Regions from separate parts of the Niveispirillum sp. KHB5.9 genome, predicted to be linked through region 3. Evidence: predicted binding sites of a transcription regulator. Region 3 holds the regulator's gene; each other region holds the start of a gene.
The links. Region 3 encodes PhoB, which activates phosphate uptake and scavenging genes when phosphate is short. Its sites were predicted from a motif close to TNTCATAAAACTGTCA; they were not measured.
Positions count from the first base shown of each region.

Region 1 (7,746 bases), on a different contig from region 3:
AGTGCTGAAAATTCGCCAGGTTAACTTGTTAAAATCGGATCACAGGGGTGTTTTGACATGGGTCTGTCCTCGGGTTACTCCGATTGGACTAGCCCATCTTTCTAGCACTCTTCCCAAAAGGTTGGGAAATCGCGTATGATGTCCCCAAGAACGGTGCAATGGGAGCCATCATGGCGCGGGAAGTGATTGATTTTTCTCCGGGGGAATGGGTGGAAGAACTGATGCCGCCCAAGCGGCGGTTCCAGATCATGGCCGTCCATGTCAAGCCGGGCACCCCGGCCCCGAATGTCGAGCTGGCGGTCGACGGCAATCCCGTCCACCGGCTCAGCCTGTCGATCTTCGCCCTGGCCGACTTGCAGCGCTTCCGCCGCGTGCGGTGAGGGGGGCGCTGCTCCCCCTTTAAGCCGCCTTGAACCACGCCGCCGCGGCGCGGGCGGCCTGGGTGAAGCTGGGATGCACCGGCCCCGTGGCCGGGTCGACCAGCATCAAATTCACCGGCAGGCCGAATTCCTCCACCTCCATCTGGTCGGCATCGCGCCAGACGCGGCCATCATGGGCCAGATACTGGCGCGACTGCGTGCGCTGCAACAGCGGGCGGATGTCGCCCGACCAGGGGAAGACGGGTTTGTTCAGGGCGGCCGCATAGCCCATCTCATAGGCCGTACCGTCATCCACCGAGGGCCCGCGAAAGGGCATGCAATTGGCGATGACCCCGTCGGCGCCCCGGATCAGGTCCAGGTTGGCCTGGCGGATGCGGGCGGCGAAGGCCGCCCCGCCCTCACCCCCGGCGGGGGACAGGGCATTGTCCATGGGGAACACGCCCTCCAGCCCCAGCTCATCACAGATGGCCTTCATCGCCTGGGAAGCGGCCAGCGGATCGGGCAGGAACACGTCGGGGCCGGCCAGATAGAGCCGGGGGCGGGCCGCCGTCACTTGGCCCCCCCGATCTTCACCGGATCGACGCGGAAGCGGGCGAAGCCGTTCTCGCCAGGCCCCTCATAGGTCAGGGCCGGCTGCTCGGCGATCAGTTCCTGGGCGAGCGGCGAGCTTTCATAAAGCAGGTTCACATTGGACGGCATCGGCGCCAGACGGAAGCTGTGGTCGGTGGACGGATCGATCACGCCCTTGGCGCGGATATAGTCGATGACCGCTGACTGCACCGTGTCGGGCGACTGATAGATGACGGTGGTGCCATCCAGGCCGGGATAGGAGCCGCCGCCATTGGCGCGGTAATTGTTGGTGACGACGATGAAGACTTGGCTGTCGTCGATGGGCTTGCCCTGGAACATCACATCCTTGATGCGGTGGGCCTGGTCATTGGCCAGCTTGCCGTCGCGATCGAACCGTTCCGGCTGGGTCAGGTCGATCGTGTAGGTGATGCCGTCCATGATGTCGAACACATAGGCCGGCACGCGCGTGTTGACCAGGGGCTGCTGCATCGTGCTTTTCGGGTCGATCACTGACAGGGCCCTCGAGGCCATTTCCAGCCAGTCCTTGACCTGGGCGCCAGTCAGCTTCACCGCCGCGATCTGGTTGGGATAGACATAGAGATCGGCGACATTGCGGATGGCGATCTCACCCGCCGCGATGTCGGTATAGAATTTCGGCCCCGGACGGCCGCCCGACTTGAACGGGGCCACGGCCGACAGGAGGGGCAGGCTGGCATCCGGCGTGCCGGCCAGCGCCTTGGCCACATAGGCGCGCTGGGCTTCCGCCACCAGTTCCACCCCGGCGCTGTCGCCCAGGAAGCTGAAGAAGGAATGGATGCGGCCCGTGGTCTTGCCCACCGGGCGGCGAACATAGGCCAGCGTGCCCTCATGGCTGGGCGCCAGCAGGGTCGCGACCTCGGCATCGGGGTCGGTGGCCACCGTGCGGCCATCCTGGCGGTCCTGGATGGGCCGCACCTCGCCCTTGCCGCCGGTGACGGTCCAGCCCTTGCCCTTGGTTTCCAGCGACAGGGTGATCACGCCCAGATGGGAACCGTAATAACCGGCCATCACCACCGGCTTGCCATTGACCGTGCCCTGCTTCAGGTCGGACTTGGGCAGGCCCTCATATTCCCGGCTCGGGAAGACGCGGTGGCTGTGGCCGGTGACCAGGGCATCGATGCCGGGGACTTCCACCAGATAATTGGCGGCATTCTCTTCCCCGCCCTCGCGGTTCAGGAAGGTCAGGCCGGTATGGGCGACGGCGATGACGATGTCGGCTCCTTCCTTCTTCATCTGCGGCACATGGATCTTCGCCATGTCCACCATGTCGCGGGTGGTGACGCGGCCTTCCAGCTTGTCCTTGTCCCAGATCATGATCTGGGGCGGCAGCAGGCCCAGGATGCCGACCTTGATCTTGTGCTTGGCACCCTTGGCGTCCACGACCTCGCGATCCAGGATCGCATAGGGCTTGAACATCAGCTGGTCGCTCTTGCCACCCTCGACCTTGAACACATTGCCCGACAGGACGGGGAACTTGGCGGTGGCATAGACATTGTGCAGCACCTCCAGCCCGAAATTGAATTCGTGGTTGCCCAGGATGGCCGCGTCATATTTCAGCAGGTTCATGGCCGCCATGGCCGGATGGGCCGGCTTGTCCTTCGTCACCCCGCGCTCGCGCACCACCCAGTCGCCCATGGGCGTGCCCTGGATCAGGTCGCCATTATCGACCAGCAGCGTGTTGGGATTGGCCGCGCGCGCCGCCCGGATCAGCGGTGCCACTCGGACCAGGCCGACGCCCGCATCCGTATGGTCGGCATAGTAATCATAGTCTTCCAAATACATATGCAAGTCGGTGGTCGACAGGACTTGCAGTTCGACCTTCTCCTGGGCAGCTGCATTGCCCGCCAGGGCCAGGAACAGGGCACCCGCCATCAGGGTGCTTGCAGGGAAGCTACGAATCACGGGACACGCTCCATCGGGCTCTGTTGCCGCCAAGCAGCAGGTGCATCGCAGCAATCACGGTTAAAAAATGCAGGGGCTGCGGGTCGAGACCCCCGGAACCGGCATGCTGCGCCGCAAAACTGTGGCGGTAATGATACGCTGGTCGAGATATAGCCGCTCAGGCCTCCCAAGGCATAGCTCGGGAGGTGCTTGTCATGGAACTGTAATTTATTCGTTACCTAAGCGTCATGGGCATCTGGTGTTGTCCGCGCAATCCGATCCGGTCCGGCTTATTGGGGGCTTTCGTATGACCATTGAAAACAAGAAGGCGGCGGCAATCCTCCGCCGTCAGCTGTCCGCTTTGAACATCGGCACGGGCGCCCTGGCGCTGGCCGTCGCCTCTTCCTGGGCCATTCCGGCCATCGCGCAGCAGACGACCTCGTCCATGACGGGTCAGATCACGACCGCCGCCGGCGCGCCCGCCACAGGCGCCGAGGTGACGATCGTCCATACGCCGTCGGGCACGCGCTCCGTCACCACCGTCAACGACCAGGGCCGTTTCCAGGCCGGCGGTCTGCGCGTCGGTGGCCCCTACACCGTCACCATCACCTCCTCCGGCTCCGAGCCGCAGGTGCTGGAAGGCATCTTCGTGTCCCTGGGCGAGCCGTTCGCCCTGGATCTGGCGCTGGGCGCCAAGATGGAAGAGATCGTGGTGACCGGTGAGCGCACCGCGACGACCACGACGGTGGGTATCGGCACGAATTTCAACCAGCAGCAGATCAACAATGCACCGTCGATCAGCCGCGACCTGAAGGACATCGTCCGCAACGATCCGAAGGTCTTCATCGACGTCACCAATTCGTCGGCCATCCAGATCGCTGGTTCCAGCAACCGCTTCAACAGCCTGACCATCGACGGCGTGAAGCAGAACGACGATTTCGGCCTGAACGCCGGTGGCTACCCGACCCAGCGCTCGCCGCTGTCGATCGACGCCATCGAAGGCCTGTCGGTGCTGACCGCGCCCTATGATGTGGAATATTCCGGCTTCCAGGGCGGCACGATCAACATCGTCACCAAGTCCGGTGAGAACACGCCGCACGGTTCGTTCTTCTACTATTATGGCGATGACAGCCTGTCGGGCACCCGCTCCGGCAACAATCGCAACCTGATCAGCCCCTATAAGGAAAAGACCTGGGGCGGTTCGCTGGGCGGCGCGCTGATCGAAGACAAGCTGTTCTTCTATACCAGCTACGAGAAGTTCAAGAGCCAGGCCCCGGTGGTGTTCGGCACTTCCGACAGCGGCCTGGGCAACCCCGTCGCCGGCATCACCTCGGCCCAGGTCGCGCAGATCCGCGCTATCGCCCAGTCTGTCTATGGCTATGACACGCTGGGTCTGGCCGATGGCAGCCTGCCGGAAGAGGATGAGAAGATCCTCGCCAAGCTGGACTGGAACATCAGCGACGCGCACCGCGCTTCGTTCGCCTATCAGCGCAACGAGGGCAACAACATCCGCGACGCTTCGTCCAGCACCAGCGCCACGCCGCGCACGCTGTCGTTGCAGTCGAACATGTACAATTACACCCAGATCATGGACAGCTACTCGTTCCAGCTGTTCTCTGACTGGTCGTCCGACTTCTCCACCGAGGTCAAGCTGGCCCGCAAGGAAGTGGACAGCCTGCGTCTGCCGCTGAACGGCATGGGCTTTGGCGAAATGCGCATCAGCACGCTGGCCACCGGCCTGACGCCGAACAACACCAATAACGGCCAGGTCGTTATCGGTCCCGACATCTCGTCGCACAGCAACGTCCTGAACACCAAGACCGACAGCGCCAAGCTGAAGGGCACGTACCTGCTGGGCGATCACAAGATCACCGGCGGTTACGAGTACGAGAACGTCGACTATTACAACCTGTTCCTGCAGCGCAGCCTGGGCTACTGGGAATTCGCCTCCATCGAGGCCTTCCAGAACCGTCAGGCCCAGCGCTTCCGCTATGCCAACGCCGTTTCGGGCAACCCGGAAGACGCGGCGGCGAAGTGGGACTACACGGTCCATTCATTCTACCTGCAGGATACGTGGGACATCAACCCGGACTTCCAGCTCCAGGGCGGCCTGCGTTACGAGCTGTACAAGACCAACGACGAGCCGCTGGCCAATGCCAACTTCCTGACGCGCTACGGCTTCTCCAACAACGCGACGATCGATGGCATCGACCTGTGGCTGCCGCGCCTGGGCTTCAGCTATGACGCCACGGAAAGCACGGTTGTCCGCGGTGGCGCCGGCCTGTTCTCCGGTACCGGTGCGGCCGTGTGGCTGTCCAACGGCTACAGCAATGACGGCGTGACACAGCGTTCGCTGGACATCACCCGCTCCGGCACGCTGACCGCCGCCAACGCCCTGCTGCTGAACGGTGTCACCGGTCAGGTGCCCAGCGCTGCGACCACCCGCCTGACGACCGTCGGCGAGGGCTTCGTCAACGCGCTCGACCCGAACTACAAGATGCCGTCCTCCTGGAAGTTCAGCATGGCTGTCGACCAGAAGGTGGACATCCCGGGCCTGGGTGACGACTGGCTGTTCACGGCCGAGGCGATCTATACCCGCGTGAAGGACGCCAACTTCTATCGCGACCTGCGTCTGGTGAAGACCGGTACGGCCCCCGATGGCCGCCCGATCTATACCCAGAACATCCAGGCCGGCGATACGCGCGGCAACGGCTCCGACCTGCTGCTGACCAACACCGACAAGGGCAAGAGCCTGATCCTGACCCTGTACGGCTCCAAGTACTGGGAGACGGAGTACGGTGATGTCGATTTCGGCGCCGGCTACGCCTATCAGGACAGCGACGATGCCAGCCAGGGCACCAGCTCGGTGGCCGGTTCCAACTACGAGCAGTTCGTGACCACCGATCCGAACTCGGATCTGCTGGGCACTTCGTCCTACGAGACGAAACATCGCTTCACGATGAACACGAGCTACAGCGTCGAGTATTTCGATGGGTTCAAGTCGTCGCTGAGCCTGTTCGGCCAGGCCTATTCGGGCAAGCCTTACACGTTCAGCTTCACCTGCTCGTCCACGGCCAACCCGTTCGGCGATCCGGCCTGCCGGTCCAACCGTTCGCGTGAAGCCATGTATGTGCCGACCGGCGCCAGCGATCCGCTGGTCAACTGGACGGCCAGCACGGTCAAGGCCGACGTGATGGATGCCTACATCTCCCGCAACGGCCTGGACAAGTACCGTGGCGGCATCGTTCCGCGCGGCGCGTTCGAGAGCTCCTGGACCTACTCGGTCGATGCCAAGCTGGCCCAGGAAATCCCGGCGCCGATCGAAGGCCACAAGGCCATCATCACCATGGACATCATCAATCTGACCAACCTCCTGAACAAGGATTGGGGCCGTCAGGAAGCCGTTCCGTTCTTCCAGTCGATCGCCGGCCCGACCGCGACGATCGGCACCGACGGCAAGTACGTGTTCACCGCCGCCGGTCGCGATGTGACCGAGCAGCTGAGCAACCGCGCTTCGGTGTGGAAGATCCAGCTGGGTGTGAAGTACGAGTTCTGATCCGCGTTCCAAACGGGATCAAAGCGTTGGGAAAGGGCGGCCTCCGGGCCGCCCTTTTTCATTAGGGCAGCTTATTCAAGGCAGCTTTGCATTGCGCGCGGCCGGTAATGATCTTTCTATATCCTCCGGGCAGTATCGGATTTGGGCACATTTTGATAAATTTGTATCCATGATCGCCATGTCCGATACCCCGGCCGAACGCCGGATTCATCCGCGCAACCCGACGGAGCCCATCTATCTGATGGTGGCCGGCCGTCCCGCACGCCTGCTCGACTGGTCGTTCGGGGGCCTGCGCGTGCGGACGGAGGAAGCGTCGGGCGGCTTCGTCATCGGCCAGCGCGTGGATGTCACGGTGCTGCGGCCCGATGGGCACAGCTGGGCCCGGCTGCCCGTCACCATCCGCCATATCGACCATGAGGATCGTGGTGCGCTGGGTGTGATGCTGGTCGATCGCCTGTCGGCCTTCCCGCTGCTGCTGGAACTGTTCAACCATTCCCTGGCGCGGGCTTGAGTGGCTCTTTCCTCCCGCGAAGGGACCGGTTTGCCAGAGATTTCATCTCTCTACCGTCACCCATGCTGCGGCCGGGGCCCATGTCGTAGGGCGAAGCGCTTGTCACTTGGGCCCCGGCCTTCGTTCGCCGGGGTGACGGTGGAAGGGGCTTCTACGGAAGTGCAAATCCCTTAAGTTAGTGCCTCCGCCGGGGTGACGGTAGGGAGAGTGGCAACGGTAGTGCCCAACAGTTTCGCGGAAGCTTCGTGTTCGCACCGGAACAACCGCCCCACCGCCTTGTTCCCCATGCTCAAATTGACAAGGCGCAAGGCGGCATGCACGCCAATGCGCTCCTATGGCAGTTGGGCGGGACCGGCCAAGGTTTCCGCGGGGGAAGCGACGTGACCGATCTTGAGATATTGATGCGCCTGGGCGTGGCCCTGGCCATCGGCCTGCTTGTGGGGCTGGAACGCGGCTGGCAGCAGCGCGAGGTGCCGGAAGGCCAGCGCGCGGCCGGCCTGCGCACCTTCGCCATTTCCGGCCTGCTGGGCGGCGTGGCCGGCGCCTTGGCCCATGGGCTGGACAATCTGCCCTTCCTGGGCATGGCCTTCCTGGGCTTCACCGGCGCCTTCACAATGTTCCACTGGATGGAATCGCGGGAGGAGGGGCGGAATTCCGTCACCGGGGTCGTTTCCGGCCTGCTGGTCTTCCTGCTGGGCGCCTATGCCGTGCTGGGCGAGGTGCGGGTGGCGGTGGCCGCGGGCGTGGCCGCCACCTTGCTGCTGCTGCTGCGCGACCAGCTGCATGGCTGGCTGAAACGGCTGAAATGG
Region 1 covers NZ_JBLTYX010000017.1:126,352-134,097, reverse strand. The annotation lists gene ACM9HJ_RS23385 (MaoC family dehydratase) at 1-24, shown strand, start outside; gene ACM9HJ_RS23380 (hypothetical protein) at 171-380, shown strand; gene ACM9HJ_RS23375 (nucleoside 2-deoxyribosyltransferase) at 400-933, opposite strand; gene ACM9HJ_RS23370 (bifunctional 2',3'-cyclic-nucleotide 2'-phosphodiesterase/3'-nucleotidase) at 930-2,891, opposite strand; gene ACM9HJ_RS23365 (TonB-dependent receptor) at 3,178-6,426, shown strand; gene ACM9HJ_RS23360 (PilZ domain-containing protein) at 6,605-6,937, shown strand; gene ACM9HJ_RS23355 (MgtC/SapB family protein) at 7,318-7,746, shown strand, end outside.
Region 1: a site for PhoB is predicted at 3,082-3,097, ahead of ACM9HJ_RS23370 (bifunctional 2',3'-cyclic-nucleotide 2'-phosphodiesterase/3'-nucleotidase). Genes of this name have one in related genera too.

Region 2 (7,746 bases), on a different contig from region 3:
GGTGCCAGCCCGTGCGAGGTCAGCTACGCCGACCGTGCCGGCAAATACATGAAGCAGCGCGGCGTGACGCTCGCACGGATCTAGTCACCCGCCTCTGATCCGCCATCATCGCGGCCCATGGTCCGGGCCGCTCCAAGACCCCAGACAGATCGTAACCATCCATGGACAAGCTTCGCATCCGCGGCGGTAACCCGCTGAAGGGCCAGATCACCATTTCCGGCGCCAAGAACGCGGCCCTGCCATTGCAGGCGGCATGCCTTCTGACGGACGAGAAGCTGGTTCTGACCAATCTGCCGCTGCTGGCCGACATCACCACCATGAACCGTTTGCTGGCCCAGCACGGGGTGGAGGTGCATATCGATGGTCGTGACGCGTTCGGGTCCAGCGGCCGGTCGGTGGAGCTGTTCGCCAACGACATCTTCAACACAACCGCCCCCTATGACCTGGTGCGCAAGATGCGCGCCAGCGTGCTGGTGCTGGGTCCGCTGGTGGCCCGGTTCGGTCAGGCCAAGGTAAGCCTGCCCGGCGGCTGTGCCATCGGTACCCGCCCCGTCGATCTGCATATCAAGGGCCTGCAGGCCATGGGTGCGCAGATCGAGATCGAGGGTGGTTATATTCTGGCCAAGGCGCCGGAAGGCGGGCTGGTCGGTGCGGAATTCGTCTTCCCGCAGGTGTCGGTGGGCGCCACCGAAAACCTGATGATGGCCGCCACCCTGGCCAAGGGCGAAACCGTCCTGATGAACGCCGCGCGCGAGCCGGAGATCGCCGACCTGGCCCGCTGCCTGATCGCCATGGGCGCGGAGATCGAGGGGATCGGGTCCGACCGCCTGGTGATCAAGGGCAAGGACCGGCTGCACGGCGCCACCTACTCCGTCCTGCCTGACCGGATCGAGGCCGGCACCTTCGCCATGGCCGCCGCCATCACCGGCGGCGAGCTGGAGCTGCTGGGTGCCCGCATGGATGACCTGAAATCGGTCGCCAAGACGCTGGCCGGCGCGAATGTCAAGGTGACGGAGACGGCCAACGGTCTGCTGGTCGCGGCCACCCAGGGCGAACTGGTGGGCGTGGATGTGATGACCGAACCGTTCCCGGGATTCCCCACCGACCTGCAGGCGCAGATGATGGCTCTGATGTGCGTGGCCAAGGGTGCCTCGATGATCACCGAAACGATCTTCGAGAATCGCTTCATGCATGTGCCGGAACTGACCCGCATGGGCGCCAACATCAATGTCCACGGCTCGTCCGCCCTGGTGCGCGGTGTGCCCAAGCTGACGGGTGCGCCGGTCATGGCCACCGACCTGCGCGCGTCGGTCTCCCTTGTCCTGGCCGGCTTGGCCGCCCAGGGTGAGACGACCGTCAGCCGCATCTACCACCTGGATCGCGGGTATGAGCGGGTGGAGGCCAAGCTGGCCGCCTGTGGTGCCGATATGGAGCGGGTGAAGGAAGAGGATTGAGGCGTAATACCATGTCCCGGTGATCGTAACCGATCACCGGCCTCAGTCGCCGGCGCCGCCATCCGGCGGCTTGGCTACGCGCCACGAGGCGCGCGGCGGCAGTCGCCGCCGAACCAATTCCCGATGAGCCCAACTCATCGGGAATTGGTATAAGGGGATGGTGGCTGCCGCCCCCTTCCCGATGCTACCTTCTGCTGCGACAAGTCCTTGAGGAGCGGCTACCGTGCGGGAGCATCCGATTTTTGAGCGGTTCGACATGCAGATCCCCCATGACGAGGAGGGATTCCATGTGAACAATGTCGGTGTCCGCACGAGCCTGGATTATGACAAGCCGCTGGTCATGGAACGGCTTCCCGGCATGCTGACCAGTGGTGCGGTTCCGTTCCGCCGATCCGCGGGGAACCCGCATCTGCCGGAGCCGCTGTCAGAAGATTATTATGAATGGATCGACCTGCTGACGGCCATTGCCGAGGCCAAGGACCATTTCGTGATGATCGAGTTGGGCGCCGGCTATGGCCGCTGGCTGGCCAATGCGGCCAAGGCGCTAGACCGGTTCCGTGGCCCGCGCATCGGCAGCCGTTTCTTCTGCGGTGTCGAGATGCAGGGGATGCAGTTCCAATGGCTGCAAAGCCATCTGGACCTGAACGGCGTGACAGCGGAGCAGCGCCTGCTTCTGCATACCGGGGTTTCGGACGCCGTTTCCTATGAAATCATGGAACTGCGTAAAAGTACCGATTACAGCACCGCTATTCAGCAGATTCCCGGCGACATATTGAAGAAGTACTACGAGGCCGGCGAACATCTTCTGCAGGTCGACGGGGTTGCGCTCCCCTACCTGATCATCAAGGTCGTGCCGCTGTCCGACGTGCTGCGCGAGGCGGTGGGGCAAGGTGGTGTCGTGGATTTCATGACGATCGACATCCAGGGGGCGGAGTTACGGGCCATCGAAGCCGCGATCGACCCGGTCAGCCGCCAGGTGAAGCGGATGCATATCGGCACCCATGCCCGCGATATCGAGGACCGGTTGCGGCCCCTGCTGGAACAAAATGGCTGGATCATCGACCGTTTCTATGCCGGCGAACGCGAGTTCGATGCGGAATTCGGCCGCTTTTATATCAATGACGGCATCCTCTCCTGCCGGAACAGCCGGTTCATCGCCGGCTGATCCGCGATCTTGTCAACTTATACCAGCGGCTGAAAATATTGACCGATGGTCAAGATTTTCAGCACCTCAGGCGCCGGCGCCAACATCCGTTGGCTTGGCTTGGCTTACGCCGCACGAGCGGCGCGGCGGCGGTCGCCACCGTATCATCGGTCATAGCTATGACCGATGATATTACGCCACGTCCTTGAACGGCCGCAGGTTGGCCAGGAACTGCTGCGCGCAGGATTGCCAGGAGAAGGTCAGGGCATGGTCGCGGCAGGTGGTGGGGTCGATACCCACCGCCTTCAGACAGGCCTCGCGCAGGTCCTGGTGCAGCACGCCGGCCGGACTGTCGGCGATCACGTCCAGGGGGCCGGGCACAGGATAGGCCGCCACGGGCAGGCCCGATGCCAGCGCCTCCAGCAGCACCAGCCCGAACGTGTCGGTGCGCGAGGGGAAGACGAACACGTCGGCGGCGGCATAGTGTCGGGCCAGTTCCTCCCCATGCTTGGCGCCCACGAAGGTGGCGCCAGGATACCTGGCCTGCAATTCCGCCCGCTGCGGACCGTCACCCACCACCACTTTGCTGCCGGGCAGATCCAGGCTCAGGAACGCCTCGATATTCTTTTCCACCGCCACGCGGCCGACGGAGATGAACACCGGCCGGGGCAGATGGTCGAACAGGCCCTTGTCACGCGGCCGGAACAGCTCCGTATCCACGCCGCGCGACCAGCGGCGGATATTGGTGAAGCCGCGCCTTTCCAGGTCGGCCTCGATGCTGGCGGTGGCCACCATCACCGAATGGGCCGGCGAATGGAACCGGCGCACGAAGGCATAGGACAGGGACAGCGGCACCGGCGCCCGGTCGCGCACATATTCCGGGAACCGCGTGTGATAGGCCGTGGTGAAGGGCAGCTTGCGCTTCAGGCAGTAACGCCGGGCCGCGAAGCCCAGCGGGCCTTCGGTGGCGATATGAATGGCGTCCGGATTGGCTTCGTCGATCAGTTGCCGTACCCGCCGGCCGGGCGCCAGGGCCAGGCGGATTTCCGGATATGTGGGCATGGGGACGGTGCGGAACCGGTCGGGGGAGATCACCTCCACCTTGTGGCCCAGCCGTTCCAGTTCGGTCCGCGTCGTCGTCAGGGTGCGCACGACGCCGTTGACCTGCGGATGCCATGCATCCGTGACGATCAGCAGCTTCACGCCGCCGCCTTCAGCGCCGTCCGGGCGGCGACAATATCCGCCCAGCGCAGGATCTCCAGCCGACCGTCCTCGTGCTCGACCAATGCGGTGCATGATTCGACCCAGTCCCCGTCATTTATGTAAAGCACGCCGTCCATGTCGCGCATTTCGGCATGGTGGATATGGCCGCAGATGACGCCGTCCACTTGGCGCCGCCGCGCCTCGTCGGTCAGCGCCGTCTCGTAATCGCCGATGAATTCGACGGCCTTCTTGGTCTTGTGCTTGAGGTAGGCGGACAAGGACCAGTAGGGGAAACCCAGTTTCCGCCTGACCTTGTTCAACACCGTGTTCAGCCAGAGCAGGAAGGTGTAGGCGGTGTCGCCCACGAAGGCCAACCACTTGGCGTAGCGCACGACGGCGTCGAACTGGTCGCCATGGATGACCAGATAACGCTTGCCGTCGGCGGCCGTGTGGATCGTGTCCTCCAGGATCGTCACGCCGCCGAATTGCAGCCCGATATAATCCCGGAACGCTTCGTCATGGTTGCCCGGGATCAGGAAGACCGACGCCCCCTTGCGGGCCCGGCGCAGGATCTTCTGCACCACGTCGTTATGCGCCTGGGGCCAGTACCAGCCCTTCTTCAGCCGCCAGCCATCGACGATGTCCCCCACCAGATAGAGCACGTCGGATTCGGTATGTTTCAGGAAATCCAGAAGCATGTCGGCCTGGCATCCACGCGTCCCCAGATGGATGTCAGACAACCAGATGGCGCGATAGCGCCGCACGTCCCCGTCGCCCAGCATATGTTCCCCCATCGCCGGTCAACCCAATCGTCAATCGTCCGCCTGGAATTAAAGACTAGCCATAGCGGATCGCGGCGTTCTATACCGCTTCATCTGGTATCGTGTCAGCGTCATCTAATGGATAAGGGGCGCGATACGCAGAAACTTCTTGGCATGGTCACTTTTATTACATCGCCATTTCACGTATCCGTCATGGAGGTGTTTTGGAAATGTCACATGGGCTCGGTCGGCGGCTCGCCGTGATCTTCAATCCCGTGGCCGGCCGGCGCCGGCCGGGACTGGTGGAGCAGGTGATGGCCGCCGCCACGGCGGCCGGCGCCGTCGTCTCGCTGCACACGACCGACGCGGCGGGGCATGCCACATCCATCGCCCGCGATCTGGCGCGGTCTGATACGGCCGACGTGATCGTGGCCGCTGGCGGGGACGGTACCATCAATGAGGTGGTGAACGGCATGGCGGCGTCGGGGGTGGCGGAACCGCCCCCCCTGGGCATGGTGCCGCTGGGTACGGCCAATGTCCTGGCGCATGAATTGTCGGCGATGGGTGATGCGCGGCGAATCGGGGAACGGCTGGCCCTGGCGCCGGCGCAGGTGGTGCATGCCGGGCTGGCCAATGGGCGCTTGTTCACGATGATGGCGGGAACGGGCCTGGATGCCCGCGTCGTGGCCGACATCGATCCGGTGCTGAAGCGCCGCATCGGCAAGGGTGCCTATGCCCTGGGCGGCCTGCAGCAGATCCTGGCCAATCCGGGTCTGGATTACAGGGTGACGCTGACGGCACCCGACGGCACGGTCAGCCGGCACCGGGCCGCCAGCTGCATCCTGTGCAAGGGCCATTTCTATGCCGGTACTTTCGTATTGGCCCCCGATGTGCGGCTGGGACAGCCGGTGCTGCACGCCGTGCTGTTCACAAGGCCCGGCCGGCTGGCGGCCATGACTTATGCCAGTGCGATGACGCTGGGCCTGCTGCGCGGGCGGCGGGATGTGCTGGTGCTGCCGGCCATCGCCGCCCGGATCGAGGGGCCGGACGGGGAGCCGGTGCAGGGCGACGGGGATGTCATCGCCCGCCTGCCCGTCGACATATCAATATGGAGTGGGAAGCTGAGGGTGGTTGGCGGGGCGTAAAGCCAGCGGCACAACTTCGTGCCGCTGGAGGCCGGCGACGGCCGGCCCGGCACCTGAGGGAACAAAAAATCAAGCGCTACGCAGCGGCTGGCGCACGCGCTCGCCGGGTTCGATATGGGCCAGGCAGTCGATGATGTTGTCGCCCTTGCGAAACTGGAACCAGCCCTTGCCATCATAGAAATAGAGGCGGTAGGTGCCGTGCAGGTCACGCTCCAGGCGCAGGGTCGGTTCCTGCAGGCCCGGCAGCCAGACCAGCAGCCAGTCGCGGTCCGGGCTGGTCGTGCGCTCCACCTTCTGCCACAGGCCACGGCGGCGCCGGTCGATCAGGATGGACTTCCAGGCAACCAGATCGGTGGGGGTGAAACGCTGGCGGGCGAAGGGCACGATGACGCACATGGGCGACCTCTGGGCTCTGGGATCACGGCTTGGTGCCGCGCATGGCCCAGAATCGGCCGGCATGCTTAATGCGTCCTTAACCGCACCCGGTCCAAAAGCATAGCCCATCCATTGGGATGTGCCGTGGGCTGATACCAGATCCCGGTGAGTGGAACTCATCGGGATCTGGTTCGGCGGCGACTGCCGCCGCGCCGCCCGTGCGGCGTAGCCAAGCCCACGGATGTGGGCGCCGGCGACTGAGGCCGGTGATCGGTTGCGATCACCGGGACTTGGTATGAACGGGAAAAAGCCGTTTCGCACCTGCACAGCGCCGGCATGCGACGAAGGTCGCAGAACGGCCCCTTTCCTGGGCAAACTGGCCGGAAGCGGTGCAAAACCGCATACCCCCAATCCACCCGGACGCAGTTGCGTAGGGGCTGGGGCTGTGTTACATGCTCGCTCGCTTGACGCCGGAGGGTCCTCCTCCGGAGTGGTCGATCATTGCTAACGTCCTGAAATCATTCAGGTCCACGGACTTTAACCGAGGTTACCCAGTGGCAACCGAAGGGACTGGCGTCTCCGAACTCGCCTCGCGTTATGCGAGCGCCCTGTTCGATCTCGCGGATGGGCAGCAGGCCCTGGACCAAACGGCCCAGGATCTGACGTCCGTCAAGGCTCTGCTCGCTGAAAGCGCGGATCTCCGCCGCTTGATCGGCAGCCCGCTGCTCGCCCGCAACGACCAGGAGCGCGCCATGGAGGCCGTTCTGTCGGCCGCTGGCGTTGGCGAACTGGTGCGGAAGTTCGTGGGCCTCGTCGCCCGCAACCGCCGCCTGTTCACCCTGCCGGGCATGATCAACGGCTATCTGGCCAAGCTGGCTTTGCGTCGCGGCGAAAGCACGGCGCGCGTCACCGTGGCCCGCCCGCTGAGCGATGCGCAGTGGAACGAGCTGTCGGCCGCTCTGGCCAAGAGCGAAGGCAAGGGCGTGAAGCTCGATGTCTGGGTCGATCCGTCGCTGATCGGCGGCATGATCGTCAAAATCGGTTCCCGCATGGTGGATAGCTCCGTGCGCACCAAGCTCAATAAGCTGAAACTCGCCATGAAAGGGGTTGGATAATGGAAATCCGCGCCGCTGAGATTTCCGCGATCCTGAAGCAGCAGATCGCGAACTTCGGCACCGAAGCCGATGTCGCCGAAGTGGGCCAGGTTCTGTCCATCGGTGACGGCGTGGCCCGTATCCATGGCCTGGACAAGGTCCAGGCCGGCGAGATGGTTGAATTCCCCGGCGGGGTCAAGGGCATGGCCCTGAACCTCGAAACCGACAATGTCGGCGTGGTGATCTTCGGTTCCGACCGCACCATCAAGGAAGGCGACACCGTCAAGCGCACCGGCGCCATCGTGGAGGTCCCCGTGGGCCGTGGCCTGCTGGGTCGCGTTGTCGACGGTCTGGGCAACCCGATCGACGGCAAGGGCCCGCTGACCGACGTCGTCCGCCAGCGCGTGGAAGTCAAGGCCCCCGGCATCATCCCGCGCAAGTCGGTGCATGAGCCGATGCAGACCGGCCTGAAGGCCATTGATGCCCTGGTGCCCGTCGGCCGTGGTCAGCGCGAGCTGATCATCGGTGACCGTCAGACCGGCAAGACCGCCATCGCTCTCGATACCTTCA
Region 2 covers NZ_JBLTYX010000004.1:310,212-317,957, reverse strand. The annotation lists gene dcd (dCTP deaminase) at 1-84, shown strand, start outside; gene murA (UDP-N-acetylglucosamine 1-carboxyvinyltransferase) at 162-1,454, shown strand; gene ACM9HJ_RS10355 (FkbM family methyltransferase) at 1,678-2,619, shown strand; gene ACM9HJ_RS10350 (glycosyltransferase family 4 protein) at 2,791-3,801, opposite strand; gene ACM9HJ_RS10345 (UDP-2,3-diacylglucosamine diphosphatase) at 3,798-4,595, opposite strand; gene ACM9HJ_RS10340 (diacylglycerol/lipid kinase family protein) at 4,793-5,707, shown strand; gene ACM9HJ_RS10335 (hypothetical protein) at 5,777-6,103, opposite strand; gene ACM9HJ_RS10330 (F0F1 ATP synthase subunit delta) at 6,637-7,197, shown strand; gene atpA (F0F1 ATP synthase subunit alpha) at 7,197-7,746, shown strand, end outside.
Region 2: a site for PhoB is predicted at 4,739-4,754, ahead of ACM9HJ_RS10340 (diacylglycerol/lipid kinase family protein). Genes of this name have one in related genera too.

Region 3 (7,746 bases):
GATGGGCGTGATGATCGTTCCCTTCGTCTCCTCGCTCGCCGATGACGTGATCAACGCCGTGCCGCAGTCGCTGCGCGACGGGTCCTACGGCCTGGGTGCGACCAAGTCGGAAACGATCCGCCAAGTGGTGATGCCCGCGGCCCTGCCCGGTATCGTCGGCGCCATGCTGCTGGCCGTCAGCCGCGCCATCGGCGAGACGATGATCGTGGTGATGGCCGCCGGCCTGCAGGCCAGCCTGACGCTGAACCCGCTGGCCAGCGTTACCACGGTGACCGTGCAGATCAAGTCCATCCTGGTCGGCGACCAGGAGTTCGACAGCGCCAAGACGCTGTCGGTCTTCGCCCTGGGTCTGGTCCTGTTCCTGGTGACCCTGGCGCTGAACGTCGTCGCCCTCCGCATCGTCCAGAAATACCGGGAAAAATATGACTGAGATCGCAGAGCCGATGCAGACAGCCGCTCCCGTGTCGTTCCACACCGGCGACGTTGCAACCAAGCGACTGAGGGCGCGTTATGCGGCCGAACGACGCTTCCGTGTGTATGGCATCCTGGCGATCATCTTCGCCTGTTCCATGCTCGTCATCCTGCTCTCCACCCTGCTGAAGGAAGGCACCTCGGCCTTCTTCCAGACGGAAGTGAAGCTGGCCGTCACCGTCGATGCCAGCGTCATCGATCCGCAGGGCACCGGCAACCCGGCCGAATGGGACCGCGGCGCCTTCCAGACCCTGGTGTCGGAAGCGCTCTACAAGGACTTCCCCGAGGTTACGGGCCGCGTGGAAAAGCGCGACCTGCGCGGGCTGGTCAGCCCCGTGGCCGGCGTGCGCCTGGGCAAGATGCTGGACAAGGACCCGTCGCTGGTCGGGCAGACGATCGATGTCTGGCTGCCCGCGTCCGACGGTATCAACCAGATCGTCAAGGGCGGCATCGACCGCGACCTGCCGGAGGTCGAGCGTCCGATCAGCGACAAGCAGCTAGCCTGGTTCGACAGTCTGGAACAGCGCGGTGACGTGAAGTCGGCCTTCAACACCACGTTCTTCACCGCCAGCGACAGCAACTATCCCGAACTGGCCGGCCTGTTGGGCGCTGCCGTCGGTACGTTGCTGACCATGCTGGTGACGCTGGCCACGGCCCTGCCCATCGGCGTGGCGGCGGCGATCTACCTGGAAGAATTCGCACCGAAGAACCGCCTGACCGAGATCATCGAGGTCAATATCAACAATCTGGCGGCCGTGCCCTCCATCGTGTTCGGTCTGCTGGGTCTGGCGGTGTTCCTCAATTTCTTCGGCATGCCGCGTTCGGCCCCGCTGGTCGGCGGTCTGGTGCTGGGTCTGCTGGTGCTGCCCACCATCATCATCGCCAGCCGTGCCGCCTTGAAGGCGGTTCCGCCCTCGATCCGCGAAGCGGCATTGGGCATGGGCGCCTCACGCCTCCAGGCGGTGATGCATCATGTGCTGCCGCTGGCCATGCCGGGCATCATGACGGGCACCATCATCGGCATGGCGCACGCCGTGGGTGAGACCGCACCGCTGCTGATGATCGGCATGAACGCCTTCATCACCTCGGCACCCGGCAGCCTGCTGGACAGCTCGTCCGTCATGCCCGTGCAGATCTTCATGTGGTCGGACAAGCCGGAACGCGGCTTCGTCGAATTGACCTCGGCCGCCATCCTGGTGCTGCTGGCCTTCCTGATCATGATGAACGGCGCCGCCATCTGGCTGCGCAAGAAATTCGAACGTCGGTGGTAAACATGGACAGCATGACCCTGAACAAGCCTGTGCAAGCCGCCTCTCACCCGCCGGTGAAGATGCTGGCCCGCGACGTGAAAGTGTTCTACGGCGCCAAGCGCGCTTTGCACGGCGTCAATGTCGAGCTTTACGAGAACGAGGTGCTGGCCATGATCGGCCCCTCGGGCTGCGGCAAGTCGACCTTCCTGCGGACCTTGAACCGCATGAACGACACGATCGACATCTGCCGCGTCGAGGGCAAGATCCTGCTGGATGGCGAGGATATCTACGATCCCAAGCTGGACGTGGTGCAGCTGCGCGCCCGTGTCGGCATGGTGTTCCAGAAGCCGAACCCGTTTCCGAAGTCGATCTACGAGAACGTGATCTACGGTCCCAAGCTGCATGGCCTGGCCACCCGCAAGGACGAGTTCGACGCCATCGTCGAGACCTCGCTGAAGCGTGCCGGTCTGTGGAACGAGGTCAAGGACCGCCTGCATGAGCCCGGTACCGGCCTGTCCGGCGGCCAGCAGCAGCGCCTGTGCATCGCCCGCGCCGTGGCCGTCAGCCCGGAAGTGATCCTGATGGACGAGCCCTGCTCGGCCCTGGACCCGATCGCGACGGCGCATATCGAAGAGCTGATCGACGAGCTGCGTGAGAGCTTCACCATCGCCATCGTCACCCACAACATGCAGCAGGCCGCCCGCGTCTCCCAGCGCACGGCCTTCTTCCACCTGGGCGACCTGGTGGAAGTGGGTGATACCGAGGAAATCTTCACCAACCCGCGCGACGAGCGCACCCAGGGCTACATCACCGGCCGGTATGGTTGAGGGTTGAAGCGTTTCGCGCTTCACCACCCTTCTGCTTTCCCCGCGAAAGCGGGGACCCAGGGGCCACGGGCACTACCGTGGTTCCAGGCGGCCCCTGGACCCCCGCTCATCAAGGGGGAGGCAAATGAAGATTATCTGTCTCTCGAATTGAGGACCCACGTCCATGTCGCCGACCGAACATACCGTCAAGTCCTTCGAGGCGGAATTGCAGCGCCTGTCCAACCAGATCGCCCAGATGGGCGGCGTGGTCGAGGCGCAGGTGGAAGCGGCCGTGCAGGCCGTGGGCCGCCGCGATGTCGAAAGCGCGTCGCGCGTCATGCATGGCGATGCCCGCCTGGACGAATTCGAACGCCAGATCGAACATGACGCCATCCGCATGCTGGCGCTGCGCGCGCCGGTCGGCGTCGATCTGCGCGAAGTGCTGGCGGCGCTGAAGATTTCCGCCGATCTGGAGCGCACGGGCGATTACGCCGCCAACATCGCCAAGCGCTCCATCGCGCTGGCCCAGCTGCCGGTGATGCGCCCCGCCGGGACCATCCCGCGCATGGGCCGTCTGGTGCAGGAGATGCTGAAGGACGTGCTGGACGCCTATATCGACCGCGATGTCGAAAAGGCCGTGGCCGCTTGGCATCGGGACGAGGAGCTGGACGATCTCTATACCAGCCTGTTCCGCGAGGTCCTGACCTATATGATGGAAGACCCGCGCAACATCACGCCCTGCACGCATCTGCTGTTCATCGCCAAGAACCTGGAACGCGCCGGCGACCATGCGACCAACATCGCCGAGACCGTGCATTTCCTGGTGAAGGGCCAGCCGCTGACGGCCGAACGGCCCAAGAGCGACAAGTCCAGCTTCACCATCATCGAACCGGTTGATAGCGAGGGCTGATCCAGCCCCGCCCGTCACTGCCTAGAACCCAGGGATACCGATGAACGCCGCCTTGAAGCCGCTGATCCTGGTCGTCGAAGACGAAGCCGATCTCGTCACCCTGCTATCCTATAATCTGGAACGCGAAGGCTTCCGGGTCATCACCGCCGGCGACGGGGAAGAAGCCCTGCTGCAGGCCGACGAGCGCAGCCCGCATTTGATCCTGCTGGACTGGATGCTGCCGTTGATGAGCGGTCTGGAGGTTTGCCGCCAGCTGCGCCGCAACCCCAAGACCCGCGAAACCCCGGTCATCATGCTGACGGCGCGTGGGGAGGAGGCGGACAAGGTTCGCGGCCTGAACAGCGGTGCGGACGATTACCTGTCCAAGCCGTTCAGCCCGACGGAGCTGGTGGCCCGCATCCGCGCCGTGCTGCGCCGCGCCTCCCCGGGTCTGGCGGAGGAGTTGTTGCGCTTCTCCGACATCTCCATGGACCTGGCCGCCCACCGCGTGCGCCGGGGCGGCCGCGACATCCATCTGGGCCCGAAGGAATTCGCCCTGCTGCGCCATTTCATGCAGCATCCGGGGCGCGTCTTCTCGCGCGAACAGCTGCTGGACATCGTCTGGGGCCATGACGTCTATGTCGAGCTGCGGACGGTGGACGTGCATATCCGCCGCCTGCGCAAGGCCCTGAACGAAACGGAAGAGCAGGATGTGATCCGCACCGTGCGGTCGGCGGGCTACGCGCTGGATACGAAGACGACGATGTGATGTGCAAAGGGCCGCCCGACGGGGCGGCCCTTCTGCTATCACCCCAACTGCCGGCGCAGATGGTTCAGCACGTCGGTGCGGGTCAGCAGGCCCAGGAACTTGCCCTCATCCTGGATGATCGCCACCATGTTGCGGTCGAACAGGGCGCGCAGGTCGGATGTGGTGGCGGTCAAGGGCAGGGTCTCCAGCCGGTTGACCATGGCCGTATAGACCTTGTCGCGGAAGCGGGCCGGGTCCTTCTCGACATGCAGCAGCAGGTCGCTCTCATCCAGGATGCCGATCACCCGCTCGCCTTCCATCACCGGCAGCTGTGACACGTCGGAGATGCGCATCCGCTTGTACGCTGTCAGCAGCGTATCCTCCGGCCCCACCGTCACCACCTGGCCCTTGTCGAAACGGCGGGTCATCAGGTCGCGCAGGTCGTTATGACGTTCGCGCGGGGTGAAGCCGTGATCTTCCATCCAGGCGTCGTTGAACATCTTCGACAGGTACTTGTTGCCCGTGTCGCAGACGAAGGTGACGACGCGCTTTTTGGTGGTCTGGGCGCGGCAATATTTCAGGGCGGCGGCGAACAGCGTGCCCGATGACGACCCGGCCAGGATGCCCTCCAGCCGCAGCAGGTCGCGCGCGGCGTTCAGGCTTTCGGTGTCGGTGACGTAATAGGCGGCCTTGGCGTACTGAAGGTCGCAGATCGGCGGCACAAAATCCTCGCCCACGCCTTCCACCACCCAGGAACCGGGCTCGTCATGCGTGCCCTTGTTGACCAGGTCGGCGATGATGGAGCCGGCGGGATCGCCGATCACCATTTCCGTCTTGGGGCTGGCCTTGGCGAAGAAGGCGCCCAGGCCGGTGAAGGTGCCGCCAGAGCCGATGCCGGAAACCACGGCGTCGATATCGCCGTCCAGCTGCCTAAACATCTCCGGACCCGTCCATTCCTCATGGGTCTTCGGGTTGGCCGGGTTGGCGAACTGGTTGACATAGAAGCTGCCGGCGATCTCCTGCGACAGGCGCTCGGCGATGTCCTGGTAATAGGCGGGGTGGCCCTTGCCCACGTCGGAACGGGTGATGTGGATCTGGGCACCCAGGGCGCGCAGATTGTTGATCTTCTCCGTCGCCATCTTGTCGGGGATCACCAGGATCAGGCGATAGCCCTTGGCGGCGCAGACCAGCGCCAGGCCCAGGCCGGTATTGCCGGCCGTCGCCTCGATCACGGTGCCGCCGGGGGCCAGTTTGCCCTCCTGCTCGGCCGCCTCGATCATCTTCAGGGCGATGCGGTCCTTGATGGAGCCGCCGGGATTCTGGTTCTCCAGCTTCAGATACAGCTCGCACGGGCCGGTATCGAAGCGGGTGATGCGGACGACCGGCGTGTTGCCGATCATGGACAGGATGGCAGGCGCCGAAGCGGGCGTCGCGGACATGGGTATCCCCCCTGGGGCAAATGGTTTTGCCACCAGGGAACCGCATCCTGGATTTCCCCGCAAGAGCCTGTGGAATTACGAAATCAAGCTGCGGCGCGGGCGCCCGGGACGCACGATTCCGGCGCAAATGGCCGCCCCTCGGCATCGATCAAACCCGCCTGGAAAAGCTGGTCGACATTGTCGGCCAGATTCTGCGCACAGGAGGCGCGGTCCCAGCCTTCCAGCCAGTTCTGCTCCAGGAAGGCCAGCACTGCCGGCTGGCCCAATTCGACCTCCCACAGGATGCCGAGCAGCGAGGCCAGGGCCTCTTCCCTGATCTGCTCATCCTTGCCCACGGCGATGGCTTCATTGGCCTCATCGATGCGGCCGGACTCGGGGCCAGCGCCCAGGCCGAAATCCACCAGCCCGCGCCGTTCCGGCGGCGCCACCAGCCAATGCGCCACCTCATGGATCAGCACATAGGCTTCCGACCGGGTGCGGATGGAAACACCGTCATAGGAGAAGGCATCCTGCGGCGCCTCGTCGATCACGCCGATGCCGAAGGCACGGGCCAGATCGACCGCCGCCGCGCGATGTTCCGCCGTATCCACGCCCAACGCGATCAGGTCGCGCGTGGCGGCGATGCGGGCCAGCACCTTGGCCGTCAGGCTGCCGGGCGACAGGTTCGCGGCCACGCTGTCCAGCGCCTGGGGCAGGATGTCATCGGGGATAGTGGTCAGTTGCATGGGCGGGGAGGATAGCCGGAACCGGGCCCACGTGAAGTGCCAAACCATCGCGGCCGCTCTCCCCGGCGCGCAGAGGTGGCCGGTGCATCATTGCGCCAGCAAAGCAAGGATATAGGCCTTGGCGGCATCGGCATTGCGGGCCCGAAGCGCGCCGCGCCGCCACAGGTCGCACAGCCCATGCACCGTGCCCCAGGCTTGCATCACCCGGTCGCGCAGCGCGATGCTGAAGCCGGGCGCGTCGTCGGGCTGGCGGAAGGCGCGAGCGGCCAGCCGCGTGACCTTGGCGACCGAGGGCGCCAGGGTCGGATGGGTCAGGTAATCCTGGCCCGGTATCCCGTACATCAGGGCGTACAGCGCCGGGCGTTCCAGGGCGAAATCGACATAGGCGCGGTAAAGCGGGCCGGCACTGGGCTGTCCATCGGCATCGAAACCCGCCTGGATGCCCAGGGCCAGCCGGTCGAACCCCTGTGCCGCCAAAGCCAGGGTCAGTTCGTGCTTGTCGGTGAAATGGCGATAGAGCGCGCGGTGGTTCACGCCGGTGGCTGCGGCCACGGCACGGAAGGACAGGGCGTCGGGCCCGTCCGTCTCCACCATGGCCAGGGCCGCCGCCAGGGCGGCCGCGCGCAGGTCGCCATGATGGAAGCTGTCGCGCCGTGGAATGGGTATCACGACCGCTTGGGACTGACGTACCATTCCACCACCATCTTCGACACCGGATTGCCGGCCGCATCGGTGATCTCCACCTCTACGGGGAAGCGCACCTTGCCCTCGGCCTCCAGTTCGGCGCGCAATTCCGTGCCCGACCGGCCGGTGCGGGCGGTGGCGCGCAGATCACCCTTGGCCAGGGTCAGGAACTGGATGGTGGCCTGTGCCGCCACGGGCCGCACATTCATCAGCACGGGGGCCATCGCACCGGCCATGGCCCCACCGCTGGCGGTCTCGGCCAGGGTGAAGATGACGCCGGCATGGGGGGTGCCCAGGTGGTTCTTCACCTCCGCCCGGTCGGTCACCCTGGCCTCGGCGATGCCGTCGCCCAGGCTGACCAGGTCGATGCCGCAATGGCGGACAAACGGAAGCGAACCCGCCATCTGCTGGCGGATCATGTCATAGACCATCTTGGGCCTCACCTTGAACAGCAGGGGAAGAACGATTTTCAGCATGGCTAAAGTCTCCGATGGAGACATTAAGCGAAAAGCGAACGATCGGTCAAGAATGTTTCGTCGGCCTGGGGAAGATTGGTCAGGAGCTGCGGGAGAAACGCCAATAGCTCAGGTGATTGCAGGCCTCGCCGGCCAGCGCCCCGCGCCGGTCGGGCTCGGCGTAAAGCGCCGGTGGGAAATGGGCGCGGATCGCGTCGGTGGGCACGTAATCCAGCGCGATCATCAGCCGTTCCTGGTCCGCCGCGTTCTCCACCTGAT
Region 3 covers NZ_JBLTYX010000005.1:72,484-80,229, forward strand. The annotation lists gene pstC (phosphate ABC transporter permease subunit PstC) at 1-430, shown strand, start outside; gene pstA (phosphate ABC transporter permease PstA) at 423-1,742, shown strand; gene pstB (phosphate ABC transporter ATP-binding protein PstB) at 1,745-2,548, shown strand; gene phoU (phosphate signaling complex protein PhoU) at 2,712-3,437, shown strand; gene phoB (phosphate regulon transcriptional regulator PhoB) at 3,478-4,185, shown strand; gene ACM9HJ_RS11105 (pyridoxal-phosphate dependent enzyme) at 4,224-5,603, opposite strand; gene ACM9HJ_RS11110 (elongation factor P hydroxylase) at 5,687-6,328, opposite strand; gene ACM9HJ_RS11115 (TetR/AcrR family transcriptional regulator) at 6,416-7,021, opposite strand; gene ACM9HJ_RS11120 (PaaI family thioesterase) at 6,994-7,488, opposite strand; gene ACM9HJ_RS11125 (aspartyl/asparaginyl beta-hydroxylase domain-containing protein) at 7,568-7,746, opposite strand, start outside.

Region 4 (7,746 bases), on a different contig from region 3:
GCGGTCGCCGGGCGCCAGCGTGGTGGCGCCGATGCTGGCGGTGAAAGGGGGGTGGATGTCGCTGCGGTCGGCCTCCAGCATGGCGCGCAGCTTTTCCGCCACCAGCAGGGCCCCGGCCTCTCCGGCACCGGGCAGCAGGATGGCGAATTCCTCCCCACCCGTGCGGCCGACCATGTCGCCCTGGCGCAGCGCGGTCTGGGCCAGTTCGGCGAAGCGGATCAGCACGGCATCGCCCGTGGCATGGCCGAACCGGTCATTGATGGATTTGAAATGGTCGAGATCGACCAGCAGGCAGGAAAGCTCCGTCCCATCGCGCCGTGTCTGGATGATGGCCCCTTCGCCACTGTCGACCAGGAAGCGGCGGTTGGGCAGGCCGGTCAGCCCGTCGCGCGTGGCCAGATCGAACAGGCGCCCTGCATAAAGCCGGATGCGTGTCACCATGGGCCGGAAGATGAAGAAGGCCTCGGCCAGCAGCGTGGTCAGCAGGATGGCCAGCACCACCTGCTGCGCCTCCCGCAGCCAATGGGTGCGGCCATTGGCCTCCGTCTCGAAGATGGTGACGGCATGGTCCAGGGCCGGTAGCAGCGTGCTGCGCGCGGCGGTGTGGAACCGGGCATAGGCTGCGGCGTCTCCGGTTTCGGCGAACAGCGCGGCATCGCCCAGAAAGGCGCGCACGGCCCCATCCAGCGGCACCGGCCCGTCGAAATAATGCGCCGACGCTTCCTTCGACAGGGGGTTGGAGATGCCCAGGTCATTGCCATGGACTAGTGCGTCCTGCGACCGGCGCATCAGCATGATGGCGTCGACCAGCGGCTGGCGCGCGGTTTCATCCCCCTGCCGCAGGTCGGTGCCCAGCAGGGTGATGCGCTGCGACAGCATGCGTTGGCGCCCGGCGATATTGATGATGGTGGCGGCGTCGCGCTGTTCGGCGATGACATTGTCCAGCAGCAGATGCACGCCACCCGACAGCAGCGCGATCAGCGTCAGTGCGATCACATAGCCGGCCGTCAGCCGGCCCACCACATGGCGATCCGCGGTCAATGTACCCTCCCCAGCCCATACACAAATATCCCTCCATCAACTAAACCCAGGCGACGATTGGGGAAACAGTCCAATCGCATAGGTTTTGATGGAACCACCGGGGCGGGGGCTCCGGCGACTTAATATATCCGATGGCGGATGGGTTTTGCCTGTGCTATAGGCACTCCCAATTTGCCAAAGCAAAACGTTAACCAAGAACAGGCAGCGGTCCTTATGTTCCCCATGATGATTTCCAGGCGTGCGCCGGCCCTGTCGGCCGCGGCGTTGCTGGTCTGCGCGCCCCTGGCGGCGGCGCAGAATGCCGGTGACGACAATGTCGTGCGCAATGCCGCCGATGCCTTCGGCCTGCGCGTGGGCACCGAATCCATCGGGCTTTACGATGAAGGCAATGTCCGGGGGTTCAGTCCCGACAGCGCCGGCAATATCCGCCTGCAGGGGCTTTACATCTCCCAGCAGGGTGCACTGTCCGACCGGGTGGTGGAGGCGTCCAGCATCCGCGTGGGGCTGAACACCGTCGGCCTGCTGTTTCCGGCACCATCGGGCATCGCCGATCTGGCCCTGCGCAACCCGGATGAGACGGGGGCGGAGCTGACGCTGGGCATCGATCCGTTCACATCGCCCTATATGGAGCTGGACACCGGCTATGTCTCTGCCGATGAGCGCTTCCGCCTGGCGGCCGGGGTGGCGGGCAGTCCGGACCATAATGGCGGTTTCGGCGGCGATTATCGCAGCTGGTCGGCCGGTTTCGTGCCGCGTGTCCGGCTGGGCGAGGATGTGGAGGTCACGGCGTTCGCCGACTGGGACCGCATGCATGACAGCGAGGTGGTGCCAAGCTACCTTCCCAACGGCCCCTATCTGCCGCCGCGCGTGGATCGGGGCGTGGATCACAGCCTGCCCTGGGCCGACTGGGCGTACGAGACGGAGAACCAGGGCCTGATCCTGGATGCGGGTCTGGCCGACGGGTTGGTGGCGCGGGCGGGCCTGTTCCGGTCGGTGCATCGCCTGCCCTATGACGCATTCGCCCTGATGGTGGTGGATGCGGACCGGCAGGGGGAGATGCTGCATGTCCTGCTGCCGGCCACCCGCTATGCCGCCCTGTCGGGGGAGGCGTCGCTGGCCTATCAATGGCTGGACGGCAAGGCGGGCCATACGCTGAGTCTGGCCGGGCGTGGCCTGTCGAAGAAAAGCCGCAAGGGCGGTGATGTGGAGGTCGATTACGGCCCCTGGCCCATGGACAGCCGGCCCCCCGTGACACGGCCCGAGGTGGATTTCGATGTGCCGCAGGATGGGGACCGGGTGAAGCAATACACGCTGGGCCTGGCCTATAACCTGTCCTGGGACGGGCGGCTGGATTTCGGTGCCGGGCTGCAAAAGGCCGATTATGCCAAGACGACGCGGCCGGGCGCCGGCGGGCGGGCGCACGGGTCCTCGGCGCCCTGGCTGTACAATGCCGTCGCCGCCTGGCGGTTCGACAATGGCCTGGTCACCTATGCCAGCTATTCACGCGGGCTGGAGGAAAGCGGATCGGCGCCGATCACGGCGGTGAACCGCAATGCGGTGCTGCCGGCGGTGAAGACGACGCAGCGCGAGCTGGGCGTGCGCATGGGGCTGGGGTCGATGGTGCTGACCAGCTCCGCCTTCGATGTGCGCCGGCCCTATGACGGGGTGGATGGAAACGGGGTCTACGGGTTCCTGGGCAGCGTGCGGCATCGCGGCGTGGAGGCGTCGCTGTCCGGCAATCCGGCACCCGGCCTGTCGGTCGTGCTGGGGGCCGTGCTGCTGGACCCGGTGGTGAAGGGGCCGGAGGTGCGGGACGGACTGATCGGGCGGCGGCCGGTGGGGCAGACGAAACTGCAATGGCAGGCCAGCCTGGATTATGCACCGGACTTCCTGGACGGGTTGTCGCTGGACATGACTGTGGACCACCGGGCGAAGACCACGGCGCGTGGCGACAATCTGGCCGATGCGCCGGATTACACGCTGGTCGATCTGGGCCTGCGCCGGGATGTGGATGTGTGGGGACGGGAGGTTTCCGTGCGCGCCCAGGTGCAGAACCTGTTCAACGCCTATGGGTTGGACGTCAATGGCGATGGGGAGTATGAGCCGCTGACCGGTCGGGCCTGGCGGGTGGCGGTGACGACGCGGTTTTAGAGCATGTTTCCGGTCACCGGAAACATGCTCTAGTTTTTCGGTTCCTCAAGCGCCGGCGCCGCATCCGCGGCTTGGCTTCACGGCGCACGTGCGCCGCGGCGGCAGTCGCCGCCGGAGCGGTTTTCGGTCACCCGAAAACCGCTATCGCCGCAACCGGTCGCGGATATCCGCCTGGATCACGGGCCAAGCATCGGATTGCGGTGTGATCAGCTCGAAATGCCCGGCCCCGTCGATCTCCAGCTCGCGCAGCTCCGGCCCCGCCGCCTTGGCCGCGTAATGCTGGGCAAAGCCGGGCGGCACGATGGCGTCGCGGGTGCCCGATACCAGTGTCAGCGGGATATCCTTGACCGGCGCTTCGCCGGGGGAGGTATCGGCGAACGGGTTGCCCGGCCGCTCGGCGCTGCCGATCAGCCGGTCGATGGTGCCGGGCCCGCCGCACGCATCGGGTCCGCGCGCATGGTAATCCCGCAGATCGACGATGCCGGCCAGGGACACCACGCCGCGAACCGGCAGCGGATCCTTGACCTTCAACGGGCTGTCGGCCGGCAGGCTGCCGCGCCCCGCCGCCCAGAGCGACAGGTGTCCACCGGCCGAATGGCCTGACAGCACGATACGGTCCAGGTCCAGCGGATAGGTGTGGGCCAGGGTGCGGACATGGTCCACGGCGGCGGCCACATCCTGGAACGTGCCGGGATAACCGCCGCCCGCTTCGCCCAGCTTGCGGTATTCGATATTCCAGACGGCGATGCCCTGATCACGCAGCGCCGCCGACATGGGACCCATCAGGTCGAACCCTTCATATTCGGCCAGCCAGCAGCCGCCATGCACCAGGATCACCAGCGGATGCGGCCCGTTCCCCCCGGGCAGCCAGAGTTCACCGAACTGCTGCGGCTGCGCCCCATAGGTAATGCGCACCCCGCCGGCCTCCTTGGGCCGCGCCGACAGTTCCTTGTAGGTCAGCAGCGGCGGCAGGTCGGCGGCAAGGGTGGGCGTGGTGAAGAAAAGCGCGCAAAGCGGGGCAAGGAAACGACGCATGATGATCGCTGATCTCCTGTAACGCAGGCCGGCCATGGTGGCGGCGTCACAGTGCCCGCGTCAACCAATAGAAACCGGCACCTACGGCGGCGGCGGCGGGCATGGTCAGCACCCAGGCCACCAGGATGCCCTGGGCCAGCCCCCAGCGCACCGACGATGCGCGACGGGCGGAGCCGACACCGACGATGGCGCCGGTGATGGTGTGGGTGGTGCTGACGGGTACGCCCAGATATGTCGCCGTGAACAGGGTGATGGCGCCCGCCGTCTCCGCACAGCTGCCATGGACCGGCTTCAGGTCGGTCAGGCGCGACCCCATGGTCTTCACGATCTTCCAGCCGCCGAACAAGGTGCCCAGGCCCATGCAGGCCTGGCACGAGATCACCACCCAGAAGGGCACGTGGAACCCGTCGGGCATGTAGCCCTGGCTGAACAGCAGAACGGCAATGATGCCCATGGTCTTCTGTGCGTCGTTGCCGCCATGGCCCAGGCTGTAAAGCGAGGCCGAGACGATCTGGAGCCCGCGGAAGATCTTGTCCACCTTGAACGGGGAGAAGCGGCGGAAGGTCCAGGAGACGATGACCATCAGGGTGATGGCCAGGATGAAGCCGACCGTGGGCGAGACGACGATGGCCACCGCCGTCTTGATCAGGCCCGATCCCACGACATCGACGCCGGCCTTGGCCACGCCCGCCCCCACCAGACCACCCACCAGCGCGTGGGAGGAGGAGGAGGGGATGCCGCCCCACCAGGTGACGAGGTTCCAGAAGATGGCCCCCATAAGGGCGGCGAAGATCACCGGCGCATCGATGACGTTGGCATCGACGATGCCCTTGCCGATGGTGTTGGCGACATGCGTGCCGAAGAACACGAAGGCGATGAAGTTGAAGAAAGCCGCCATGATCACGGCGTTGCGCGGCGACAGCACGCGCGTCGACACCACGGTGGCGATGGAATTCGCCGCGTCATGCAGGCCGTTCAGGAAATCGAACGCCAGCGCCAGGGCGATCAGGCCGATCAGGATCGGCAGGGAGATCAGTTCCATGGGGTGCGCCGATCAGACATTGTCGACGATGATGCTGTCGATGATGTCGGCGACATCCTCGCCCGCATCCAGCACGGCTTCCATCAGTTCCAGGATCTCGCGGATCAGCGCCTGGCGATAGGTGATGGGGGCATCCAGCCCGCCGCTTTCCTGACGCAGCCGCGCCTTGCCGGCGCGCAGGATACGGTCGCTGTCGCTTTCCAGTTCCGACAGTTCCCGCGTCATGCGGGTCATTTCCGCCACATGGCGGGGAATGTCGCGCAGCTTGGGCAGGCATTCCGGCAGGATGGCCGACGCGCGCACGATCAGGTCGGACAGGGCATGCATCTCGGCCGTGTATTCCATCGGGCCGGCTTCCGTCATGTGACGGGCGACGTCCTGGATCAGGTCGATGATGTCGTCCATGCGCTTGGCCAGATCCTGGATGTCGGACCGGTCGAAGGGCACGATGAAGGAACGGTGGACGGCCGCCTGAATCTCCTTGGTGATCTTGTCGGCGTCGTTTTCAGCCTGATGGATGCGCTGAAACCGCATCTCCAGCTGATCGCCGTTCTTCACCAGATCGCGCAGCGCTTCGGCGGCGACCAGGACCAGACGGGCATGGTTGGTGAAATGGTCGAAAAACCGCTCTTCGCGGGGCATCATGGCCCGGAACAGGCTCAGCATCTTCTATCCCGATCAACGCAGTCGCAATGGGGTGCTGCCGACGGGGACGCCGCAGCCTGGGCCCTGCTGTACCATTGATCGACGTGGGATTGTAATGTTAATGTCATAAAACAGTCATGACTTAAGCCGATCTATCTTTACCGGAATTTCATGCTTTAACAGCATTCTGACAGATTGCCCGTCGGCTCCATGAACGGGTGGCATTCAGGCAGTTCGTGCGAGGTGTAGTCTAAGTCGATGAGTGCGCGTAAGATCCAGCATGCGGCATTGCCGTATCGCATGACCCCGACCGGCCCGCAGATCCTTCTGGTCACCTCGCGCGAGACGCGGCGTTGGATCATTCCCAAGGGCTGGGCCAAGAAGAATGTCGATCCGCAGGACATGGCCGCGACCGAAGCGTTCGAGGAAGCGGGCGTGCGCGGCAAGGTCAAGAAGAAGCCCGTCGGATCTTACGAATACGACAAGCGCCTGGATGACGGCAGCTGTGTCACCTGCGATGTCAGTGTCTATGCGCTGGAAGTGACGGCGGAGCTGCCCGACTGGCCGGAACGCACACAGCGCGAGCGCCGCTGGCTGTCCCCGGCGGAGGCCGTGGTGCTGATCAGCGAGCCGGGGCTGGTGGATATCTTCCAGAAGCTGGCGGTGAAGTGGGAGGATTGAGAATCCTGGCCTGCTTTCCATGCAATATGCCGCTTTTCCTGGCAAAGCCCGTTTTACAGGCGTAGCCTGTTCTTTGTCCGGCCATGGGTTTGCCGGCGTTTCCTTGAATTTCCGCGATTATCGGACCTCTGGCACGAAATCTGCGATGCGATAACGCTTTCCCAGGTTTCGGCCCGCTATTGCTTTTCAGGGGAGGCAGGATGGAAGTCGGTGTTTTCATTCCCATCGGGAATAATGGTTGGCTGCTGTCGGAGAACGCGCCGCAATACAAGCCCAGCTTCGATCTGAACAAGCAGATCACGCTGTCGGCGGAAAAGCACGGGCTGGACTTCGTGCTGTCGATGATCAAGCTGCGCGGTTTCGGCGGCAAGACCGAGTTCTGGGACCATAACCTGGAAAGCTTCACCTTGATGTCCGGGCTGGCTGCCGTGACCAGCCGCATCAAGATCTACGCCACCGCCGCGACCCTGGTCATGCCGCCGGCCATCGTGGCCCGCATGGCGGCCACCATCGACAGCATCTCCCATGGCCGTTTCGGCGTGAACCTGGTGACGGGCTGGCAGCGGCCGGAATATTCGCAGATGGGCATGTGGCCCGGGGACGAGCATTTCGCCAACCGCTACGACTATCTGGCCGAATATGCCACGATCCTGCGTGAGCTGTGGGGGACGGGGTGCAGCGACCTGAAGGGCAAGTATTTCACGATGGATGATTGCCGCCTGTCGCCCCGGCCGCAGGCGGATGTGAAGCTGATCTGTGCGGGATCGTCCAATGCCGGCATGGCGTTCTCCGCCCAATATGCCGACTATAATTTCTGCTTCGGCATGGGGGTGAACACGCCCACCGCCTTCGCCCCCACGGTGGAGCGCATGCGGGTGGCGGCGGAGAAGACCGGCCGTGATGTCTCTTCCTACGTCCTGTTCATGGTTATCGCCGATGAGACGGACGAGGCCGCTCGCGCCAAGTGGGAACATTACAAGGCGGGTGCCGACCAGGAGGCCATCGCCTGGCTGGGCGTGCAGGGGGCGGCGGATACCAAGTCCGGGTCCGACACCAATGTGCGCCAGATGGCCGATCCGGTGTCGGCGGTGAACATCAATATGGGCACCATCGTCGGGTCGTACGAGACGGTGGCGCGGCTGCTGGACGAG
Region 4 covers NZ_JBLTYX010000001.1:295,381-303,126, forward strand. The annotation lists gene ACM9HJ_RS01260 (diguanylate cyclase) at 1-1,041, opposite strand, end outside; gene ACM9HJ_RS01265 (TonB-dependent receptor domain-containing protein) at 1,264-3,192, shown strand; gene ACM9HJ_RS01270 (alpha/beta hydrolase) at 3,334-4,227, opposite strand; gene ACM9HJ_RS01275 (anion permease) at 4,274-5,269, opposite strand; gene ACM9HJ_RS01280 (DUF47 domain-containing protein) at 5,282-5,935, opposite strand; gene ACM9HJ_RS01285 (NUDIX hydrolase) at 6,173-6,595, shown strand; gene rutA (pyrimidine utilization protein A) at 6,796-7,746, shown strand, end outside.
Region 4: a site for PhoB is predicted at 6,037-6,052, ahead of ACM9HJ_RS01280 (DUF47 domain-containing protein). Genes of this name have one in related genera too.